Regions from separate parts of the Listeria tempestatis genome, predicted to be linked through region 4. Evidence: riboswitches for the same ligand, from Rfam matches in the RefSeq annotation. Region 4 holds a riboswitch; each other region holds the start of a gene.
What was found. Region 4 has a riboswitch for S-adenosylmethionine ahead of metE (5-methyltetrahydropteroyltriglutamate--homocysteine S-methyltransferase). Riboswitches for the same ligand answer to the same signal wherever they lie in the genome.
Positions count from the first base shown of each region.

Region 1: linked by a shared signal. The riboswitch ahead of R8923_RS11195 (VOC family protein) and the one ahead of metE (5-methyltetrahydropteroyltriglutamate--homocysteine S-methyltransferase) in region 4 are both predicted to bind S-adenosylmethionine.
Region 2: linked by a shared signal. The riboswitch ahead of R8923_RS07745 (methionine ABC transporter ATP-binding protein) and the one ahead of metE (5-methyltetrahydropteroyltriglutamate--homocysteine S-methyltransferase) in region 4 are both predicted to bind S-adenosylmethionine.
Region 3: linked by a shared signal. The riboswitch ahead of R8923_RS11940 (MetQ/NlpA family ABC transporter substrate-binding protein) and the one ahead of metE (5-methyltetrahydropteroyltriglutamate--homocysteine S-methyltransferase) in region 4 are both predicted to bind S-adenosylmethionine.

Region 1 covers NZ_CAUYTK010000009.1:92,672-94,870, forward strand. Annotated here, with positions in the region: gene rpiB (ribose 5-phosphate isomerase B) at 166-621, shown strand; SAM riboswitch class I at 676-778, shown strand; gene R8923_RS11195 (VOC family protein) at 847-1,518, shown strand; gene R8923_RS11200 (hypothetical protein) at 1,634-1,912, opposite strand; gene R8923_RS11205 (ArsR/SmtB family transcription factor) at 1,925-2,197, opposite strand.
Region 2 covers NZ_CAUYTK010000004.1:222,724-224,922, forward strand. Annotated here, with positions in the region: gene R8923_RS07745 (methionine ABC transporter ATP-binding protein) at 1-926, opposite strand, end outside; SAM riboswitch class I at 1,006-1,112, opposite strand; gene R8923_RS07750 (hypothetical protein) at 1,164-1,298, opposite strand; gene R8923_RS07755 (sensor histidine kinase) at 1,375-2,199, opposite strand, start outside.
Region 3 covers NZ_CAUYTK010000011.1:48,178-50,376, reverse strand. Annotated here, with positions in the region: gene R8923_RS11945 (methionine ABC transporter ATP-binding protein) at 1-313, opposite strand, end outside; gene R8923_RS11940 (MetQ/NlpA family ABC transporter substrate-binding protein) at 326-1,144, opposite strand; SAM riboswitch class I at 1,288-1,399, opposite strand; gene R8923_RS11935 (aminotransferase class I/II-fold pyridoxal phosphate-dependent enzyme) at 1,552-2,199, shown strand, end outside.
Region 4 covers NZ_CAUYTK010000001.1:2,169-4,367, reverse strand. Annotated here, with positions in the region: gene metE (5-methyltetrahydropteroyltriglutamate--homocysteine S-methyltransferase) at 1-818, opposite strand, end outside; SAM riboswitch class I at 909-1,015, opposite strand; gene R8923_RS00110 (MFS transporter) at 1,071-2,199, opposite strand, start outside.

The DNA of each region.
Region 1 (2,199 bases), on a different contig from region 4:
TGTGACAATTAATTGAACATTTCATACTTTATTAAATTCTATCTAAAACCCTTTGTTACCAGTTCTTTAGGATGATTCATAGCCATTTCCAACTTTAAAAACTTCCATTTTATAAATTAATTTTAACGTGTATAATGAATATAATAACCTTGAGGAGGAATCTAAATGAAAATCTCAAAAGTTGCCATCGCTTCTGATCACGGAGGTATAACACTTCGAAAGAACATCATTACGTTTTTAAAAGAACAGAAAATTGATTTTGAAGAATTCGGACCAGAAACTCCCGATTCTGTTGACTATCCAAACTTAGCATTTACCGTTGCCCAAAAAGTTGCTTCCGGCGACGTAGAACGCGGCATTTTAATTTGCGGCACTGGCGTTGGTATGAGCATTGCTGCAAATAAGGTACACGGTATTCGTTGCGCTCTCGTTTCTGATACCTTTACGGCACATGCTACACGAGAACATAATGATTCCAACGTCCTCGCACTAGGCGCCCGTGTTACCGGCCCGGGACTTGCACTCGATATTGTTAAACTTTGGTTAGAAACGGACTATGAAGGCGGACGCCACGCAAATCGCCTTAGCCAAATTGAACAGTTTGAAAACACTCAAAGTTGATTTTTCCTAAAAAAAATGGTTTAATGTTTATAATCCAAATGAAAATACTCGGAATTCTTATCAAGAGAGATGGAGGGACTCGGCCCTGTGATATCTCAGCAACAGACCTACGGGCACTGTGCTAAATCCAGCAGGCGTAAAGCTTGGCAGATGAGAAGAGTTTGTTTTATGCACTCTTCTTTTTCTGAAAGGAGAGTTTTTCTTTTGTCGAAAGGAGCAAATAAAATGAATTCATTATCCGTTAGTCATGCCGTTCATTTCGTTCACGATTTAGAAGCAGTATGCACACAATTGCATCATTTTGGTTTAAAATTGTACACAAATAAAAAGCGTAGCCTACCCGGCACCCGGTCAGCCGTCACAGATTTTAGTTCTCCTCATATCGAATTTTTAAGTATTACTGAAAAAACAGCCGCATCCAAAACTTTCCTAGGAAAAGAGGCCCTTACTTATTTACCCGTCAAACAAATTTTAGGGCACCTTGTTATGGAAACTGATGATTTAGATGGCCTTCGCAAACACCTTTTTAAAAAAGGGCATGAACTAATACCCATCTCAGCGGCAGAAGAGACTGGACCAATTTACGCTATTTCAGGCTCATTAAACGGCCTAGCTTATCCACTTATCCAGAAAAAAGAAGCGGCGGTACCATCGAAAAATTTTCATACACTTAAAGAAATCCGCATTCGTGTGGATAACCCCAAATTTGCGCTAAAATACTGGGCAGAGCTTTTTAATCTACAGGTTATCCACAATTCGCTATTTTTTGGTGATATTGCTGTACATTTTACAAAAGGATCAGCTAATCGCTTACATGCACTTGTGTTTGATGCTACATCAGATGTTATTAGTCAAACGGAATTTCGAATTGGAGAAGGATTTTATCGCTTCCGCTAGCCTACTTATACACATAGTTATCCACATTATCCACAAATGCTTATCCAATTGCTTGACGCACCCTATTTTATACTTGTGGATAAAAACACCCGTAACTTTTCGCCTTGTGGAAAAGTTACGGGTGTTTTTCAATTAATTGTTTGACCAATTCATCGTGGTCGATTTCTAAATTGCCATTTTGATATTCTGAGCGTAGCCATTCATACGCCTGCCATTGCTTGGCGCGCAATTGTTGGCAAGTCGCTGCTTCGAACAGTAAAGTTTGGGCTTCTAAGACGGCATCTTGGTCTTGGTAGAGGTCAGCGCTTAAAATGATACGGTCTAAAATGGCAATAATTCGCGCATCAAAACAGCCTAGCGCATACGCTTCTTCTAAATCGGCTAAATAATTCATTTTTCGTCTCCTCTACTTTAAAACATCAAAAAACGATTGTGCGCCAGCAATTAGTTCCGCGTTGACCGAATAAATATGCGTCGTTCCTTCCTTTCGTAGCTGAATTAAATCGGCATCTTTCAAAATTTTAATATGGTGCGATAAGGTGGATTTGGCGATTTGATATTCGCTGCAATTTACGGAGCGTTCCCCGTTTTTTAGTAGGCAACGAAATATATTTAAGCGAATTGGATCAGCGAGTGCTTGTAAAATTATTAATAATTTTTCCTCAGATAAAGTTTTCATAA
Region 2 (2,199 bases), on a different contig from region 4:
GTCCCGTAAGCACCATTTTGTGTTTGTGTTAAACTGCCGTGAAGCACGTTTAGTGATACATCATGTTGTTTCGCTACTTCCGAAATGACTGGTCTTGTCGCATTTTCACTCATGAAAAGAAGTTTAACGAGTTTGCCCTCCGAGTAATTTTCAAGCAGGAGGCGAATTAATTCTTCCGTTTCATCTGATTCTGTGACTTGTTCAATAAATCGTTTCGTGACAGCTTGTTTCGGATGTTTGAAAACTTCTAACACGTCCCCTAGCTCAACGACCTTCCCAGCTTCCATAACGGCAACGCGGTTACAAATTTTACGGATAACATGCATTTCATGCGTAATGACGATAATCGTCAAATTTAAACGCTTGTTAATATCTAATAGCAGTTCTAAAACTTCATCCGTTGTTTGCGGATCGAGCGCACTTGTAGCTTCATCGCAAAGTAGAACGGTTGGATCATTTGCGAGCGCCCGTGCAATACCAACACGCTGTTTTTGACCGCCACTAAGTTCCGAGGGGTATGCTTTTTCTTTCCCTTCAAGTCCGACTAAGCGGATGAGTTCGTTTACACGTTCTTTGCGTTTTTGTCCGCGTACACCTGCAATTTCTAGTGGGAACGCGATATTATCAAAAACCGTTCGCGACCACAACAAATTAAAATGTTGAAAAATCATCCCAATTTTTTGCCGAGCCTTCCGAAGTTCTCGCCCGCGAATTTGACTTACTACCTTACCGTTTACATCAACTTGTCCCGCTGTCGGAAGTTCCAAACCGTTGAACAGCCTGATTAGACTACTTTTCCCTGCGCCAGAATAACCAATGACACCGAAAATTTCACCTTCTGCGATTTCCAAACTAACATCATCAACGGCTCGTACCTTATTCCTTCTTGTCGTGTAGTCTTTTACTACATTTTGGAGTGTTATCATTCGCTTCACCTTTTTCTCTCAATATAAAAAGCCTTTCTGCATGAGCAGAAAGGCACGAATTTAACGTTGTACGACTTTCTTCTCATCTTTCAGAACCAATTTTGTCCTGTATGAATTAGCACCTTAAGTGTGTACTTAGGTTGCTGGGCTTCGTCGGGCATATCCCTCCGCCACTCTTGATAAGAATTAAATTTTTAGTGGCGCGTATGAAACGCGTCCTGTTTTTTCATATTACATTTAGAATGCTCTTTTGTCAACAGTAAATTTTGGATTTATGGATGATAGTACGGAGTTCGTTTGGTATGTAAAATAAAAGACAGCGATGACAGTTAAAATTGCAATCGACATAATAAAAAAGCTTTTCTTTGTCATTTCTTCCCCTCCTAGCTTAAATTTTACTTCGCCAAGCTAAAAACACGAGAAAGAAAAAAGAAAGAAAAGCTAAAGATTAGATGAGTGGCAGTTTCACAGTAAATGTTGTTTTATGATGCTTACTTGTTGCCATCACAAGACCGCCGTGGCGCTCCACAATTGATTTTGCAATCGCAAGACCTAGACCCGTTCCTGTCGTTGTACGATTTTTATCTACTTTGTAAAAACGATCGAATAAGTGCGGCAAATCAAGCGCAGGAATTTCCTCACCATAATTAATAACATCAATTACCGCAAAGTCTTCTTCTTTTCGGGCAATTAAATCGATATGTTGATTTCCCTCGCCATATCTCAGTGCATTTGAAAATAGGTTTTCAAAAAGACGCATAATTTGATTGCCATCACCACTTACTACCAAATTGTCCGCCTCATAAGTTTCAATGATTTCCATGCCCTTATCACGTGCAAGTCCATCAAATTCTGCGACAAGTTGGCGGAGCAGCTCGACCATATCTAACCGATCATTTTCCAGCGTATATTCTGCACTTTCTAATCTTGTATAAGAAAATAAATCATCAATGAGCTTATGCAAATGCTTTGCCTTGTCATAAACAAGCTCGGTGTAATATTTGAGTTCGACTTCATCTCGGTAACGATCATCATGAATGTAACTCAAATAGCCTAAAATGGAAGTGAGCGGCGTTCTTAAATCATGTGATACATTTGTGATTAAATCATTTTTCGCCTGTTGCGCTTCTTGTTCCTGCTTCATTAAATTTTCTTGGCGTGAACGCATCTTCTCAATATTCATTTCTAGTTCGCGAATTTCTGGAACAAGACTCATCGTGTCGACTGGGCGGTCAAGACCTAGCGCGTAGTTAATCGTGCGCAGTTGCTTTTT
Region 3 (2,199 bases), on a different contig from region 4:
GCGCAATATTTTCATAAACAGTGGCCGTTTTAAGTAGATTGTATCCTTGGAAAATCATACCTATTTTACGTCTCGCTAAACGCAAGCTTTTAGTTGAAAGCTCTGCAAGATTGTCATTTGCGATATGAACCGTACCTTTTGTCGGCTGTTCTAAAAAATTAATACAACGGACAAGCGTACTTTTTCCGGCGCCGCTATAACCCACAACCCCGTAAATCTCACCTTTTTGGACGGAAAGCGAAACGTCCTTTACCGCCTGAACGATTCGCCCGTTAACATTAAAAGTCTTGCTAACATGTTCTAGTTTAATCATGATTACAACTCCCTAAAATGCAGGTACAACAGACCCTTTAAATTCTTTTTCAATGAAGCTTCTTAGTTCATCGGAATGGTAATATTTTTTTAGTGTGTCGACTACTTCATCGTCTTTGTTTTCAGTGCGTACAACGAACACATTTGGATACGGATTGTCTTTTGTTGGTTCATGGAAAATTGAATCGTCATTAATTGTAAGTCCAGCGCCCATTGCAAAATTGGTGTTAATGGCAGCGGCTTTTACTTCACCGAGTTGAGCTGGGATTTGTGAAGCTTCAAGTTCAATGATTTCTAAATCAAGCGGATTTTCCGCGATATCTTTTTTCGTTGCTTTTTCTTCCACGCCGTCTTTCAACTTAATGACACCAGCGTCTTCAAAAAGTTTTAAGCCGCGATACTCGTTCGAAGGATCATTTGGAACCGCAATTTTATCCCCCTTCTTAAGCTCTTTAATATCTTTAATGTCATCGGAGTAAATCCCCATTGGAAAAGCAACCGTCTTAAAGACTTGGTCGATTTTATAGCCCTTATCTTTTTTCTGTGCGTCTAAAAATGGAATGGTTTGGTAGTTATTCGCGTCTAAATCCCCATCATTTAGTGCAGTATTTGGCGTGTTGTAATCATCAAAGGTTTTAATGGTGATGTCAAGTCCGTCTTTTTTGGCTAATTTTTTCACTTCCTGCGCAATTTGTTGATGCGGGCCACCTGTTACGCCAATTGTAATTTTTTCCGTACTTAGCGCTTCGGATTTACCTCCGCCACAAGCAGAAAGTGCCAGTAATGCTACTCCAGTAAGTGCAATCAAAATACCTTTAGTTCTCTTTTTCATAAAAAATTCCTCCCCATATGTCTCTGAATTTAAATTTTTATAAACATTCTAGTTTGAGAGAAGGATACAACTGCCTTTAGAACATAAATAAAACCCCTCTACCATCAGAATAGAGAAGTTGAATGTCTTGCGTATTCGAACTCCTCTCATCTGCCAAAATGGCGATGCCATTTTGCTGGAATTAGCACCTTCACTTTAAAAAAGTTAGGTTGCCGGGCGTCATCGGGCCAGTCCCTCAGCCTCTCTCGATAAGAGAACTACATTATAAAAACTTGTTACGTAAAAATATACCGATTTTTATGACCGTTGTCAATGCTTTTTTAATGTTTTTTATTTCTAGACTAGACAAAATTGCAAGAAAACTTTAAGATATTTAACAATGAAACATAAAACGGGAGGCGTACGAAATGAGATTTTCTAAAAAGCTTGAAAACTTGCCAGAGCAGTTTTTTTCAAAGCTCGTACAAAATGTAAATCGCAAAATTGCAGAAGGGCATGATGTCATCAATTTGGGGCAAGGAAATCCTGATCAGCCTACGCCGCAAAATATCGTAGAAGCATTAAAAAATGCCGCAAGTGATGTGCAAAATCACAAGTATTCTTTGTTTCGCGGCAAGGCAGAACTGAAAAAGGCAGCTGCCGATTTTTATGAAAGAGAGTACGGAGTGTCTTTAGATCCTGAAAAAGAAGTGGCGATTTTATTTGGGACAAAAACAGGGCTTGTGGAGTTGCCAATGTGTCTTCTTGACCCAGGGGAGAAAATGCTTTTACCAGACCCAGGCTACCCAGATTACTTGTCCGGGGCGGTTTTAGCGGATGTCGTGTACAAGTTAATGCCTCTTTTGGAAGAAAATCAATTTCTACCAGATTATGCACAAATAGATGCGGAGACACGGTCTGATGCGAAGTTAATGTATTTAAATTATCCGAACAATCCAACGGGCGCTATCGCCACGGAAACGTTTTTCGAAGACACCGTTTCATTTGCTAAGGAAAACGAGATTGCAGTCGTGCACGATTTCGCTTACGGGGCTATCGGTTTTGGCGCTAAACCA
Region 4 (2,199 bases):
TCAAGCGTTTCCCCGTGATCATGCACGAAATCAAGCCCAATCGCATCAACCGGCAACTTCACAATCGTCTCATATTCATCCACACTCTCAAAATAGGTTTGCAAAATCAATTTTGCATGTGGCGCCGCCGCCCGTAATTCCGCATACACCTCATCAAAAAGCGCCACTTCTTCTTTTTCTAAACTCGTTGCAAGAATAGGTTCATCAAGTTGAATCCATTTCGCGCCCGCCGCATCCAGTTCTTCAATAATCGTTTTATAAAGCGGCAAAAACTTCTGAATTAAGCTCTTGAAATCATTTTTATCAGCACCTTTTCCAAGCGACAAATAAGTAATCGGCCCTATGATGACCGGCTTTCCATCAATCCCGAGCTCTTCTTTCGCTTCTAAATATGCTTTTAGCGCTTTATTTTCTAAGAGTTTTGGCTCCACATCTTGAAGTTCTGGAACAATGTAGTGGTAATTTGTGTTAAACCATTTCGTCATCTCTGAAGCTACTGCTGTCTTGTTTCCACGTGCAATATCAAAATATGTACGCAGTGATACCTCATTCGTAAAGTTCCCAAACCGCTTGGGAATTACGCCAAACGCCACGCTTAAATCAAGTACATGGTCATACAACGTAAAATCGTTAACTGGTATAATGTCAATCCCTTTTTCCTTCTGTTTGTTTAAAGCAGCAAATCGAATTGCTTTTGTTTCAGAAAGAAGAGTATCTTCTGAAATTTTGTTATTCCAAAAATTTTCCAACGATTTCTTCCATTCGCGTTTCTCACCAAGACGTGGATACCCTAAATTTGAACTAAGTACTTTTACCATTTACCTCATCCTCTCTTTATTTATGACGCGAAAAAGCCTCCCTAGATAGAGAGGCTAAAATAATTCGAAAATAAACGAAAAATTAGTTCTCTCTTATCTTTCAAAGCATCACGCTTTGCAGGATTTAGCACCTTTTCAAAAAATTGAAAGGTTGCCGGGTTTCATCGGGCCAGTCCCTCTACCACTCGTTATAAGAGTTTCCTATTTAATTTACATAACAAATGTATTGAAATCATAATACCAAAAACGAATCTATACTGTCAATCTTTTTTTTGAAAATAATAAAATTCCCCCTAAAATAAGAAGTCCTGCTACCGTAAAATAAAAGCTCTGCGGACCAACCAAGCTAATGAGAGCTCCCGTTACAGTTGGTCCCAAAATACTCCCCGCACTAAAGCACATCCCAACCAAAATATTCCCCGCAGGAAGAAGATCAAGCGGCGTCAAATCCGTCATAAACGAAAGACCTAGGGAATAAAGCGAACCAACAAGTATCCCAAGCACAAAGAAAATCACAATAAAAAGCAAATCATTAGAAACAAATGCTGCTAAAAAGAAAACGAGACCACCTAAAAACGTCAAAATCGGCAACACGCGCCCGCGCCCCAACCGGTCACTAAGAATCCCAATTGGAACCTGAAATAAAATCGTCCCCACCGAGAAAGCAGAAATAATAAACGTAATCATATACGTTTCGATTCCAAATCTAAGCCCAACAATTGGAAAAGTCGCATTTAAGGCAGTTTCCAAAACACCACATAAAAATGGTGGAATCATTGACACCCATGCAATTTTCATAACATCCGAAAAACGTTTCACACTATCAAAAAAAGAAAGTTTACGAATTTCTGTTTCTTCTGAAATAAACTCATTTTTCAGCGTAAAAATTAGTCCCCATGCGACGAGAACTAGCACGCCAGAAATATAGAAAGGTAAGTTAGGACTCACATCCATTAAATTTACAAGCTGCGGACCAACTGCAAATCCAAGTGAAAAAAACAAGCCATAAATTGCCATATTCCTTCCACGTTTACTTTCCTCTGTTGTAGCTCCAATCCAAGTTTGCGATGAAAAATGCAACATATGATCCCCCACGCCAATAATAAGACGCAATAAAAACCAAAAATACAAATTAAACCACATTGGAAACAAAAATAGCGCCACCAGAACTAATCCCCCACCAACTATAATAATTGGCTTAAAGCCAAATTTATGTAGCGGTGCTTCAATAAACGGTGACACCAATAAAACGCCAATATAAATTCCCGTCGCATGAAGTCCATTCACTCCCGAACTAATCCCCATACCTTCAAAAATAATCGCAATTAGCGGCAACAAAAGCCCTTGTGACAGCCCCGAAATAGCCACAATCACCGTCAAA